3 regions of the Halobacillus ihumii genome follow, and region 2 is predicted to be linked to each of the others. Evidence: riboswitches for the same ligand, from Rfam matches in the RefSeq annotation. Region 2 holds a riboswitch; each other region holds the start of a gene.
The links. A riboswitch is a leader RNA that binds a small molecule or an ion and turns the genes downstream of it on or off. The one in region 2 is predicted to bind S-adenosylmethionine.
Positions count from the first base shown of each region.

Region 1 (4,739 bases), 2.5 Mb from region 2:
CAGGTATCACCAGCTCCACAAAATCCTCAAGGTCTCCTGGAGTCACTAAATGGTTTAAGTTAAAGCCATCCACCCCTGACTCTTCAAACTGAAATTGAATCGCGTCGGCCACTTCTTTCGGATTTCCGACAATAATGCTATTACGGTCTGGTGATTCAAAGCGGTTCAGTACTTCACCGACGGTTAGTTTTTTAGGAGCATCCTTCGTTAGCGTGGCCGCTTTATAGTGACCGCCTTCCGTAGACTTCGTGTATTCAAAAGGAAGATCGGGATCCATTTCTTCATACTCGCCAATGTCGTACCCGCTTGCTCCGTACTGGGCTTTCGCGGCGTCCGGACTCCAGTGGCGTGCATATTCTTCAAACTTTTGCTCCGCTTCCTCAGTCGTTTCGCCAACAATCACACTAAGGAAGGAGAAGATTTTAATGTTGTCTGGATTACGGCCGTGGTTTTCCGCACGCTTGCGAATATCATCGGCATAGTAGCGAATTCGCTCGGGTGTCGGACCACCGACAAAGATGCACTCGGCGTGCTTAGAGGCGAATTCGCGTCCTCGTTCGGATGTGCCGGCTTGATAGATGACAGGTGTCCGCTGTAAGGAGGGTTCACTTAGGTGCGGTCCTTCTACGGAAAAGTATTTTCCTTGGTGATTAATTTCATGAACTTTTTCTGGATCAACGAGTGTGTTGTTTTCGGCATCTTCCACAAACGCGTCATCTTCCCAGCTCGTTTCCCAGAGTTTATAAGACACATCGAGATATTCATCGGCAATATCGTAGCGTTCATCGTGCTTGATCATATTCTCTAAGCCAAAATTGCGTGCCGCATTTGGCAGGTAAGAGGTCACTACGTTCCAAGCGACTCGCCCTTTTGTCAGGTGATCGAGAGTAGAGAAACGACGGGCATTTCCAAATGGCGCTTCATAAGTCGTACTGACCGTCATCGCAAAGGACAAATGCTTCGTCACGCTGGCCATCGCCGGGATCACGAGGGCAGGATCATTTAACGGCACCTGCAGCCCATCGCGGATCGAGGGATCTTTACTTTTTTTATACACGTCATAGATTCCCAGCACATCGGCGAGGAACACGGCATCAAATTTGCCTCTTTCTAATAGTTTTGCTAAGTCCATCCAATAATCTAAGTCTTTATAACGGCGGTGGCGCTGACTTCTTGGATGTTTCCACAATCCGTGGGAATTGTGCATCGCGCTATTCATTTCAAAGGCATTTAGGATAATTTGTTTCGTCATTGTGATTCCTCCTTAAGTTCTTGCGCTATGTAAATTTGCTTCAAGTACATGAAAAAGCCTCTTCTTTTAAAAGAAAAAGAAGAGGCTGATAACCGTACATGTATGAGAGCTCTTCCTTATCTTTCAAGCGTTCCCGCTTGCTGGAATTGGCACAGTACTTGATGCAGTCTGTTGCCGAGGTTTCAAAGGGCCAGTCCCTCCACCTCTCGGGATAAGAAATATCAATAACTATTAAGTTGATACAAAATATACAGCATAACGGAAAAGGTGTCAATAACGTTTTAGAAATATTCTGTACTTTACCTTACAGGCATGGGGATTATGGAAATTTTAAAAAATAAGTGATTGACAGGGAATTCTTACCTCTGCTATGATGCTGGTTATCAGATTATTTGAACTAATTTCATAACGAATTCACTCTTATCAAGAGTTGGCTGAGGGATTTGGCCCTATGACGCCCGGCAACCACCCTATTAGGGGAACGGTGCTACTTCCAACAGACAGATGGATGTCTGGAAGATAAGAGGTTGGAGCAGTCTACATATTTCAGCCTCTTTCTTTTGAAAGGGGCTTTTTTATTTGGTCCCGGAAAAAAAGATGTTGCGTAACAGATGAATTTTATGATCAGTGAAAAGGAGAGAAGAACATGTTTACCATCTATTGGATCGCCTTAGCAGCTTTCTGGGGAATTGGATTACTAATTTGGAATCGAAGCTACCAAAAATCTACGAAAGGGGGACATCACTAATGCAGCTCATTACGGGACCACTGTTCTGGACGCTTGTTAGTCTACTAGTCTTGTATTTCATTTTTGTCACATGGATTGGGAAAAAGGGGAATAAATTTAGTAAATCGATGAACGGGTTTGCTACAGCGAGAGGAAAGGTAAACCCGTGGCTGGTCGGGGCAAGCTATGCCGCGAGCTTTGCCAGTGCCAATTTGTTTATTGGAGTGCCTGGGCTTGCTTATGAGCATGGTGTGGCCGTGTTATGGTACACACTTGGCGGCTTTGGCGCTGGCTGGATCGCGCTGTTGCTTTTTGCCAAAAAGTTCTGGAGATATGGCAAGAAGTTCGGCGGAGTGTCGACACTTCCTGAATGGCTCGGAAGGAGATACAACAGCAAAACCTTGCAAGTTCTTGTTACGTTTCTAGTACTGTTTAATGTGTACTACATTGTCGGGCAGAATGTCGGGTTAGCGACGATCTTTGAAACGGTCCTCGGCATTCCGTACTTCTGGGGGATTCTCGCCGGGGTAACAATTACGATTCTCTATATTGGCCTTGGCGGCGCTTTTGCTCAAATCGTCACGGATGGGATTCAAGGGGCTCTGATGGTGATTACATCGCTTCTAATCTTTGCCTCATTATTCTGGACGATTGGCGGGGGACTGAATTTATTTGGCGAGCTTTCCTCCCAGTTGAAAGCGATCGATCCAGAACTCGTCGCTCCGTTAAATGGACCGTACAACAGTGTGCTGGCCATATTGTCGGTACAGTTTTTACATATCAGCTTTGTGGTTATGCCGCATTTGCTGAATAAGGTATTGTCCCTGGAAACGGAGGAGCAGCTGCGGCCGTTTACACTGTCGGCTGGGCTTGGCATGTTCTTCATTACCGTTTTGATGGTCTTAGGTGGTCTGGCGGCTCGCGTGATCGCACCCTCCCTTGGCAGTGCGGACTCGGCCATTCCGGCTTATGTATTAGAAGCGTTTCCGCCGATCATTGGTGCGATTATTATCGTTGGAATCATTTCTGCGATTTTATCGAGTACTGACAGCTTGTATTTAAGCATCACTTCAAGCATCGGCAACGATCTTTACAAGGTGCTTGCACCGATTTTGTCAAAAACAAAGCTATCTCAACATGCGCTCGATTTGCGTTCTGTCAAAGTGGCAAAAGGCTCGCTCGTGTTCGTTGGATTGGTCACCTTTTACCTCTCGCTCGATCGGCCGGATTCGCTTGCGATTCTGATACAGTTCAGTTTCTCAGCGATTATTAGCGGCTTGCTGGCACCGATCGTTCTCGGCTATCTTTGGGAAAAGTCGAACGGCTACGGTGCGATCGCCTCACTGCTTTCAGGGACGGGACTGTATGTAGTGTTCACAAGTTTGAACGTATTCGAAAATATTTATATTTCCTTGTTCCTGGCTGCAGCAGCTGGATTCGTGGTGATGATCGTAACTTGTCTGCTTACGACAGCTAAAGTGACTGAGGAACAACGAGATGTTTTCTTAAAAGATGTACTATAAGGCAGTAAACCAGACAAATTAGTTGAAGGAGGATGAGAGTTTTGACACAAACAGAAGTAAAGTCCATTCAGAATTATGTAGGTGGAAAATGGATTACACCGAAATCAGAGCAAACGGAAGAGGTGCTGAATCCCGCTGCAGGGGAAGTGATCGCCCGTGTCCCGATTTCGTCAGACGAGGACGTTGACAATGCTGTAGAAGCAGCAGCTGTAGCTTTTGAAACATGGAAGGAGGTAGCTATTCCAAAGCGGGCGCGTATTTTATTTAAATACCAGCAATTGCTCGTCGACCATTGGGATGAGCTGGCCGAGCTGATTACCATTGAAAACGGAAAAAGCTTTAAAGAGGCTTATGGAGAGGTTCAGCGCGGGATTGAATGTGTGGAGTTTGCGGCCGGGGCTCCGACATTAACGATGGGCTCCCAACTGCCATCGATTGCGTCAGGGCTGGAGTCCGGGGTTTACCGTTACCCTATTGGCGTGGTAGGCGGGATTACTCCGTTCAACTTTCCGATGATGGTTCCAGCCTGGATGTTCCCACTGGCGATTGTGACAGGAAATACGTTTGTGCTGAAGCCGTCGGAACGTACACCATTACTGGCCAATCGTCTGGCGGAACTTTTTGAAGAGGCTGGGCTGCCTGAAGGGGTGCTGAACATTGTTCACGGCGCTCATGATGTCGTCAATGGCTTATTAGATCATCCAAAAGTTGCGGCGATTTCCTTTGTTGGCTCGCAGCCTGTTGCTGAGTATGTGTATAAACGAGGAACACAAAATTTAAAGCGTGTGCAGGCATTGTCTGGCGCGAAAAACCATTCGATCGTGTTGCGAGATGCTAACATTGAAAATGCGGTCGACCAAATTATCGCAGCAGCCTTCGGGTCAGCAGGGGAACGCTGTATGGCCTGTTCTGTAGTAGCTGTGGAGCATTCCATCGCTGACCAAGTAGTAGAGGGGCTTGTCCGCAGAGCCAATGAACTTAAAATCGTCAATGGACTAGACGAAGACGTCTTCTTAGGGCCTGTGATTCGTGATCAGCATAAAGAACGCACACTGCAGTACATTGAAACAGGCGAAAATGAAGGAGCCAAATTGGTACGCGATGGTCGGGAAGATCAGAACATCCCGGATGCTGGCTATTTTGTAGGGCCGACGATTTTTGATAACGTAACGAGCGAAATGAAAATTTGGCAGGATGAAATTTTCGCGCCAGTACTGTCGATCAGTCGGGTGGAAAA
Region 1 covers NZ_CACVAO010000001.1:2,980,078-2,984,816, forward strand. Annotated here, with positions in the region: gene G6R08_RS14780 (LLM class flavin-dependent oxidoreductase) at 1-1,252, opposite strand, end outside; SAM riboswitch class I at 1,366-1,470, opposite strand; SAM riboswitch class I at 1,670-1,778, shown strand; gene G6R08_RS14785 (sodium:solute symporter family protein) at 2,000-3,502, shown strand; gene G6R08_RS14790 (CoA-acylating methylmalonate-semialdehyde dehydrogenase) at 3,544-4,739, shown strand, end outside.
Region 1: another riboswitch for S-adenosylmethionine. It lies ahead of G6R08_RS14785 (sodium:solute symporter family protein); the one in region 2 lies ahead of cobA (uroporphyrinogen-III C-methyltransferase).

Region 2 (4,739 bases):
ATTACAAGTTAAGGAATAATCACCTTAAATGATTATTATTTTACTTTTCCTCATTTTGCGTCGTACGTTCCAACTCATTTAAAAGTTTATCCAGCGATTGGGAAATAGTAATTAATTGCGGGTCATTCGGGTTATTTTCATACGTTTTATACATTTTCACTCTCAGGACTTCTATTCTTTCTTTTAAATCTTCGATTCTAGACTCCCTCTCCACTTTAGATGCATCTGTAAGATATAAGTGGAGAAGTTCACTGATCAAAACAACTGCAGGCAAAACATAATTATCCTCAAGATAGTAAATTAGTTTCCTTCCCTTGATGCTTCATATTCAGTAATAACCTCAGTCCACCTGTAATTATTCCACAGATATTGTACTAGACCTAATAAGGTTAAATGCCGAATAGCTATTAAAAAGGGAACTTAATAACAAGAAGATATCTCAATTTAGTTTCAGTCCTACTTCTTCCGCAACTACTACTCCCATTACGGTAATACCCTCCATACGTTCCAATGAACCCTTTTCGAAAATCTATGAAATTGTAATTTTTATATTTATCTAACATTCTTTTGTGTAGGCAGAGCAGTAATGTTTGTTGTGGAATTAGATATTACCCATGATGAATGCTGAGAAATCAAAAACATGATTATATAAATACTGAGTTTGGGGCAGAATTGGGGCAGAATTTAATTGTTTCTGCCCCAATTACGTTAATTTCTATTGGAATCAATCCCGGGAACCCTTGATTTAACAGGGATTTAAGCGTTTAGATGCTACCTAATTAGGGTGCCTACAACAGCCTTCTAAGCTGTGGGTCGCAGGTTCGAATCCTGCCTGGGACGCTAATCAAAAAAGCTTAATCACTTTTGAATAAGGAGCATTCCTGTAAGGAAGAAATTTGAGGGAAAATCGAGGTAGGATCCAGATGCATAAAAAAAGTCCCCTTGGTACGATAGAGAGTGTCATGCATGACCTCGAATTAAGTACCAAAAGGAGACTTCTACTATGGATTTTACACAAAATGAGCGCCTTGCGCAAATCAATGAACAGACGTTAATTATCGATGTCGATGTGGCGAAGCACAAACACGTCGCTCGCGCAATTGATGATCGAGGAAGAGACTTATCCAAACGACTCATCTTCTCCAATACGATGCAAGGATTCAATGATTTACTGAAGTGGACGGCAGGTTTAGCTGAAGAAACCGGACGCCCTAAACTTCTGATCGGGATGGAACCTACAGGTCATTATTGGCTTAACTTAGCCTACTACTTAAAAGCTCAGGGTGAGAAACCCGTTGTCGTCAATCCGATGAAGGTAAAACGCTCCAAAGAACTCGATGATGATTCCCCCACCAAGAATGATACAAAGGATGCGAAAGTCATCGCTCAGGTCGTGCGTAATGGTCGGTATCACGCACCGATTTTACCGGAGGATGTGTACGCCGAGTTACGGGAAGGAATCAAACTTTATGACATGATCCAAGAGGATCTTTCTTCGATCAAAGCTCAGATGCATAATACGCTGGATCGATATTTTCCGGAATTCATAACGGTATTTAAGGACTGGACTGGGAAGGCTGCGTTACACCTCTTGGAACATGGCTATCTTCCTGAGGATATTGATCAAAAAACGGAAGAATAACTTCTTAGGAAAGTCAAAAAGTCAGCTAAACGAGCGATTGGATTAAAGCGCATGCGTCAGCTGAAGCAAGTGCTTCATCCAGTGTAGGCTTGACCGTGGGGCTACGCATGGCCCGTCAAGAATTTCGTTATCTCGTCGATCAATATCAAGCGTTAAAAGAACGCCTCGAAGCTATTGAAACTCAACTTGAAAACCTGGTTCTTCACGTGCCTGGATCTGATCGTATGATCGCGATGAAAGGCATTAGTGCCATGACAGTAGCCGGTTTTTTCGCTGAAGTTGGTGATCTTTCTAACTACAGAGATCCACGCCAAATTATCAAATTAGCGGGACTCAATTTAAAAATGAATCAATCCGGTCTGTTTAAAGGGAAGACGACCATTACGAAACGGGGACGTAGAAGGTTACGGTCCATTTTGTATCAAGTCGCTCGACCGTTGTCTTTTCATAACGAAGGATTCAAAACCTTACATACATATTATAAGAATCGTTCCAAGAACCCACTGACAGGAAAACAGTCGTTTATTGCCCTAAGTCGTAAGCTCATCAAGATATTCTTTGTGATTGGAACACGAAAGTGTTCTTTTAGTGAAGAACGCATGATTCGAGATATTCCTCAGTTACCAAGTGTACAGGAAGTCGCTTAAGTCGGAAGAACTTTAGTTTTTGTCTTTTTCTTAATGATTTCACAATTGAAGCACGGAGAAGCCGGTCGTTATTTTAACCATAAGGGCTTAGACCCACTTAAGGAGCATTTCCGGCATCCACACATGGTCAGGTCAAACGAAGGAATTTGCGCGCGATGACGCCGAGAGAAATCGGAGGGTCCACCACCATGTCTAACGTGGAGATCTAAAGTGCGATTATAAGTAATAACCTAATTACTGGAAAGTAATCGCCCCAGTCTATTCAAACGCAATCCTCACTACCAAATTTAATAAACATTGGGTAAACCTGACACAAAACTTAGCTATGGATTCAATAGAGTATTAAGAAAATGGAAGGAAAACAGAGTAATTCTAAAAAAACTTTAAATTATAGAGGGAGGTTAAGCTTTTTATTTTATCTTTAGTCTCGATTATCCAGTTAGTTTATCTATCGCTGATTCTTTCACTAACGTTTAGGATGACGTTAACTCAACAGTTGATATTAGGGTGGAAGTGGCATATTGGAAGATCCAGTTCTTTAGAACAGAAAATAATAAATGTTATTAATTTTCCCATAGTCTATTGACATTTTTTCAAAACGTGGATAGTATATATACCAATAATTCAATAACAAATTTTCACATTCTTATCGTGAGAGGTGGAGGGACTGGCCCTTTGAAGCCTCGGCAACGGATCTGGTGATTTATCATCAGAAAACTGTGCCAATTCCAGCAGGTGCTTTTTATGCATTTGAAAGATAAGAAGATGGGTAGTTAAATGTATGTGTTAAAGCCTCTCTTCTTATTGTTGATAAAGAAGAGAGGTTTTTTAGTGTGAAAAAGCTAAAAGTTAGGTGGGGTGTAAAAGGAAAGAGTTGAAATCCAGGGGAGCGAATCCAAGGCTATGAGAAGAGGTGCGGGATCATATCCAACTAATTACCTGGGATTACCATGAATTAAATGCTCAAGATACCCAGTTTGACTGAATATGAATTCTATTGTTATAAAGCCAAACCTGACGGCTGTTCGTTACAGGAATATCGAGTTACATTTTAAGAGATATGACCGTCAGTCAGTTAGAATGTGGCTGAAACTCGAACAAGGAAAGAGGTGGGACTCATGAATAAAGTTTATATCGTTGGTGCTGGGCCGGGTGATCCTGAATTAATTACAGTGAAAGGCTTGAAGAGCATTCAACAAGCAGATGTCATTTTATATGACCGGTTGAGTAACCCGGACTTACTGGATGAAGCGAGGGATGAAGCCCAACTGATTTACTGCGGTAAACGTCCTGATCATCATTCGTTAGACCAAGCTGCCATTAACGAACTTCTTTGTAGCTATGCTCAACAGGGTAAATCAGTGACGCGTTTAAAGGGCGGAGATCCATTTGTTTTTGGAAGAGGTGGAGAGGAAGCGGAAGTGCTAGCAAAAAATAGGATTCCTTATGAAATCGTTCCTGGAATTTCCTCCGGGGTAGCGGCACCGGCTTATGCAGGTATTCCAGTTACCCATCGTAATTATAGCTCGTCCGTAGCCTTTCTGTCAGGGGTGAGCAAACTAGGCTGTGATCAGGAAGAATATTGGGAGCACGTTGTGAAAAGTATGGACACTTTGTGTATTTTTATGGGTGTCAAAAAGCTGCCCGAAATTTGTGAAAGGCTAATTCGTCATGGTCGTGCTCCTGAAACACCGATAGCTTTGGTGGAGTGGGGTACTACGGAACATCAGCGCACTGTTACAGGCAGCCTTAAGAATATTGTGGGAAGAGCTAGTGAACTCATGAATCCTTCGATGATTATTGTGGGAGAGGTCGTGAAGCTTCGAGATCAGCTGCAATGGTTTGAACAGCTAAATGATGAGGCGGAACTACCTATTCCCTCAATTGTGGGATAAAAGGAAGGAGCCATTTGCATGGAAGCTGTTTTATATGTAAGTCATGGGAGCCGAGTCGAGAAGGCACGTAAAGAAGCTGTTTCCTTTATCGAAGCCGTTCAAAACAGGATGATAGATGATGTACCTCTTCAGGAAACATGCTTCTTAGAACTTGCAGAACCCGATATGGTTCAAGGAATTAAGAACCTCATCAAACTTGGTGCCACGAAGATTGTTGTTATCCCTGTCTTATTGTTGAGTGCTGGCCATTACTACAAGGATATACCGAAAAAGATTGATCAAGCGAAACTTCGTTATCCCCACGTTGAGTTTGTGTACGGTAAAACGATAGGAGTTCAGGATCGAGTGATAGATGTACTGGTTCAGCGAATACGCGAAACACAGGTGGTTCCTCATGTTGATGCTAATATCCTGTTGGTTGGAAGAGGAAGTCCTCATCAGGAGACGAAAGATTCGATCGAAGAAATCGCTTGGAAATTAAAGAGGAAAATGAATGTAGCTCATGTTTCAGTCAGTTATTTAGCTGCCTGTTCACCATCATTTGAAGAAGGACTG
Region 2 covers NZ_CACVAO010000001.1:447,475-452,213, reverse strand. Annotated here, with positions in the region: gene G6R08_RS02405 (aspartyl-phosphate phosphatase Spo0E family protein) at 41-274, opposite strand; tRNA gene G6R08_RS02400 (tRNA-Arg) at 761-842, shown strand; partial or broken gene G6R08_RS02395 (IS110 family RNA-guided transposase) at 1,004-2,289, shown strand; SAM riboswitch class I at 2,933-3,053, shown strand; gene cobA (uroporphyrinogen-III C-methyltransferase) at 3,408-4,184, shown strand; gene G6R08_RS02385 (sirohydrochlorin chelatase) at 4,203-4,739, shown strand, end outside.

Region 3 (4,739 bases), 1.9 Mb from region 2:
AAGAAAGGTTTCAAAACTTCACTAAATAAATAAGTTTTCCATTCCAAAATGATTCACCAACTTAACAAGTAATTGTATCCATTATTGATTTAAAGATAATTTTTTATTAGCATATTCACGTATTTGTGGATCATGTGTTGATAGAATAATGATTTTTCCATTAGATTTTGCTTGCCGAAAATCATATTCGCTATGGAGGATACGGAGGCATTGCTTACCACCATATTTCGGACAACTATATCTCCTTATTTAGCCACTTCATTCCTTGTGGGGTATGGGAGGCCGTCTATATTATTGAAGGCCTTTTAAAGAACGAGTCCGATGTTCAACCGGATACGTTGTTTGCTGATACGCAGGGGCAATCCACCCCGGTATTTGCGCTCAGCTATTTATTAGGCATCAAACTCATGCCCCGCATTCGGAATATCAAGGCTTTAAAATTTTATCGCCCTACGAAAGATACAGTGTACCAGCATATCAATGCGTTATTTAGCGATGCCATTGATTGGTCCTTAATCGAAACGCATTGGCAAGATCTGATGCGGGTCGTGCTTTCCATTCAATCCGGGAAAATGTAGTCGCCTCTTCTTCTCCGGAAGCTTAGTAATTATAGTCGTAAAAATCGCCTGTATCAAGCCTTCCGTGAACTAGGACGTGTGGTTCGTACAGTTTTCTTATTATTCTACATATCTGATATGGATGTAAGAAAGCAAATTACAGCCGAAACGAACAAAGTCGAAGCTTTTCATGACTTTTCGCAGTGGCTTTCCTCCGGCGGTCAAGGGATTATCGCTACAAACGATCCGAAACAGCAAGAAAAGATCATGAAGTACAATGAACTAGTATCCAATGCCTTAATCTTTCACAATGTTGTAGATCTTACGAAAGTTTTACGTTCCTTTCGAAGGAGGGTTATGAGGTACACACTGAGGACATCAGACATCTAAGCCCTTACTTAATGAGTCACATTAAAAGGTTCGGAGAATACACGATTAACTTAGAGATAGCGCCTCATCCAGTAGATGGACGGTTGGTATTAGATTAATGGATGGGATTATATCCCATCCTATGTCCTAATTTTACACGTATCTCGGAGTACCCCCTACTATGTATTTATTTTCTTGGAACCATTGTCGCTTGATGTATAACGTTGCTTCTCAGTGGTATCGATTTGAGTAACTTCCCCATTGTGCACCGTGACCACTAATGAACCAAACTCCAATCCTTCCAGCTTCGAGATGATATCCTTAATTTTTCTTTCATCAATGTCTGCCATACAAGCCCTCCTCTATTGTTTCTCCCTGTGCCCATGCAATCCCACATAAAAAACCTCTTCTCACAAAATAAGAAGAGGTTTAAGCATCCGGTTACTTCACCCTTCTTATCTTTTCAAACCTTTACGGCTTGCTGGAATTGGCACAGTACTATTGCAGTCTGCTGCCGAGGCTTCGAAGGGCCAGTCCCTCCACCTCTCTGGATAAGAAATATATATTATTTAATTATCCTATAATTTACACTCCCTAGCACTAATTGTCAATCATTTATTGTGAAATTTTCGACTATTCAAACCCTACACAATGTTTCAGAAGAAAATAAGTACATTAGGCCTCCTCTATTTCGCCTATTAACTCCTTATCCACTTCTTTCACGCCTTCCAGCCAGTACTCTACAAGCTCCAATCCATCAATAAGTTCAATGTCCTTTAGTGAATGAGCATAATTCACAGCATTCTTGTTAAAAGAGCCAGTGGTAATCACGTAGCCCCCTGCTGCGCCTTCCTTCACTATATTTGAATGAAGTAATGCAATTGGTTCATATCCCATGTCATCCTTATAGCATTTCACCTGTGCTAAATATTTCTTATCCTTTACGGTAAGGTCAAAATCAACGCCAAAATCCCAGGAAGGATTCGTGACCCAGGCAGTGCCATTGAATTTCTTTTCAAAAATATTTGCCACAAATCGTTCGAAAGTAACTGGGTCTTCCTTGATAAATAGTTTGGAGTAGTTTTCCTCCACTACTTCTCCTGCCTTTGTTTGGACTGTTTCCTTATTCTTAAACCTGTAGTAAATCCCCATCGCCAGAGTCCTCTTCAAATTTTCATCCGTTTCAATTTGTTCAATAATCGTTAAAGCTTTATGATGGTGGGATTTCCGTACTATCCATAAGTGAATGATCGATATGGCTGCGACAATTAAAGCAGCTATTTCAATTAACCCCATATGTTTTAACCTCCAGTCTCAATAGGCTATACGATTAATTGTTGACATAGTCTAATTCTTTCATTCACTGTAGGTGGGAAAATCTGTCTAACTGTCATGAGGCTGCAGATAAAAGATTGAAAATTTAATGGTCAGCCGACGTAAGGATCTGGTTATGTAGGAACAAATTTAGGCGGGGACGAGAGCGATGGTGAGCGTCTTAATTATAGAATCCATCGAATCCAAAAGAGAGAGGAAATTCGTCCTCTCTCTTTTTTAAGTTCTCTACATATCGTGGTGGGATTTTTGATTTTGGCGAGAATGATTAGCATTTTTAACTTTATGGGATCCGCTCAATGGTTCTCCATAAGGCTGGTCCGGGCTTTTGGGCAAATTCGGTTGTTTTTGCTGTTTCGGTCCTTTAGGGGTAGACATCTTTGTGTTCCTCCTTCCTTTTATATGAATAGTTTTTGAAAATTGATCCATAACTATTCATCCTTGAAAGGGGGACAAAGACAATTTGATTCGATTTAACAAAGCATTTCCGACTGCGTTTATTATTTTTCAAAGGAAGTACGCAGCTCGTTCCCCGCTTGCTCTAAAGCCCGCTTTCCTTGATCAAGCTTATCTGCCATGCTTACAAACCCATGAATCATACCATCATATCGTGTAAGAACCACGGGTACACCAGCTTCCTTTAAACGTCTTCCGTAAGCTTCCCCTTCATCACGGAGAGGATCATATTCTGCCGTGATTACAGTGGCAGGCGCCAGTCCTGAAAAATCTTCAATGAGAAATGGCGATGCCAGCGGATTCTCAGCATCCTCGGGAGTTTGGAGGTAGTGGTCGCGGAAATAGACCATACTGCCTCTGGTTAGAAAATATCCCTCTGCGTTCTCCCTCATCGATGCTGTTTCTGCCGTGAAATCAGTGGAAGGGTAAATGAGCAGCTGATGGACAAGCTGGGGTGTTCCACGTTCTTTAGCTAAGTAGGAAATTACTGCCGAAAGATTTCCCCCGGCACTATCCCCACCGACAGCTATTCGAGAAGGATCAATGTTAAAAATGGAAGGGTGATCTGCTATCCACTTTACAACTGCATAACAATCCTCCACCGCTGCAGGGAATTTATGTTCAGGGGCAAGACGATAATCAATTGAAATGACCACACAGTCGGCTAAGTTTGTCAGTGCACGGCACACATTATCATGAGTATCCAGGCTGCCGATGACCCAGCCGCCGCCATGGCAGAAAACGAGTGCAGAGTGAGGCCCTGTACCTTCAGGAGTGTAAACCCTTATATTGATGCCTCCAAATGGCCCTGGAATTGAACGATCTTCAACAATGTGTACGGGTTCTTGAGGTTCCTCCGAATTAGCTTCTAAGGACTCAAATGCCTGGCGAGCGTATATCGGAGGCAAACTTTCTAACGGTGGAGCTCCATTTGCTTCTAATTGTTGTAGTAACATTTTCACTTGTGGATCTAGTCCCATGTTTCATTCCCCTTTTTTGAAAAAATGGTGACTTTAACTTGGTTACAAATCTAATATTATTATAGAAGTTTCCTATCGACTTTGGCAATTTTTAACTTATTGGCAGGTTATCTCGTTCCCTGCTTTTGGGAAGGGAATAGTTTCGAACCTAATAAAGAACCTAAAAACGCTGCTAAGGAGCCGACTGCAATGCTCGTTAAAATCTTGTCATTTGCCTCCGGAACCATATAACTCCACAAAAAGAACACAACTCCAGTAAACAGCCCTGTAAAGAGACTTGCTTTCGTCGACAATTCTTGTTTCAAGGCAGACCTCTCCTTATTTTCATTCTGCTAATACAGTCAAGCTCAAGAGCTAAAAAATGAAATGAACCCAGTACCAAAGGAAATGGTAACCGGGTTCATTCATACTTCTATATGGCTATTCGCTCTCTACACTCTCAAACAAATCCGTAAATTTAGCTACGTTATCATAAGTAAACTCAAACGCCATTCTTATCTCTCCATAGCCCGGATGATACACGTACCCTTGTACTTCATAACTATTTTCGTTCTCTCTAACTTTTGTTAAATGAAAGTACCTTTGGAAATACTGGCCCATCTCCTCAAGTTTCTTATTTCTCTCTCTAACCCATTGCTCTTTACGTTCTTCTGTTGGAAAATCGGATTTCTTCACTATACCTCCACCCCTTTGAGAAAGTTCACATCTTCTATTTTGATGATTTCTCTCAATCATCATTCTTTACTATGCTACTTATCTTATCATAAGATCAGATGCAATTATGACTCATATTGAAAATGTTATCAAATGGAGTACGCAAATCAACTGTAGTAGTTTCTATTAGAAATTTCAGAAGCGCTATAACTCCATCTTCTAAGGTGCTAATGGCTTTTAATGTATATCCATTTTATCAAATTTAATTTATTATTAAGTCGAGATAATTATTTTAAAAATTTTACCCCTTTGGCAAGATACCCCGACTTTTTATAATTAAGGACCCTAACATTTAATTAGGGTCCTAGTTCATTTCAAACTTATTGTTATG
Region 3 covers NZ_CACVAO010000001.1:2,349,654-2,354,392, reverse strand. Annotated here, with positions in the region: partial or broken gene G6R08_RS22120 (transposase) at 168-1,045, shown strand; gene G6R08_RS11765 (YezD family protein) at 1,106-1,276, opposite strand; SAM riboswitch class I at 1,379-1,484, opposite strand; gene G6R08_RS11760 (restriction endonuclease) at 1,602-2,222, opposite strand; gene G6R08_RS11755 (small acid-soluble spore protein P) at 2,487-2,636, opposite strand; gene G6R08_RS11750 (alpha/beta hydrolase) at 2,759-3,694, opposite strand; gene G6R08_RS11745 (hypothetical protein) at 3,802-3,999, opposite strand; gene G6R08_RS11740 (hypothetical protein) at 4,115-4,369, opposite strand.
Region 3: another riboswitch for S-adenosylmethionine. It lies ahead of G6R08_RS11765 (YezD family protein); the one in region 2 lies ahead of cobA (uroporphyrinogen-III C-methyltransferase).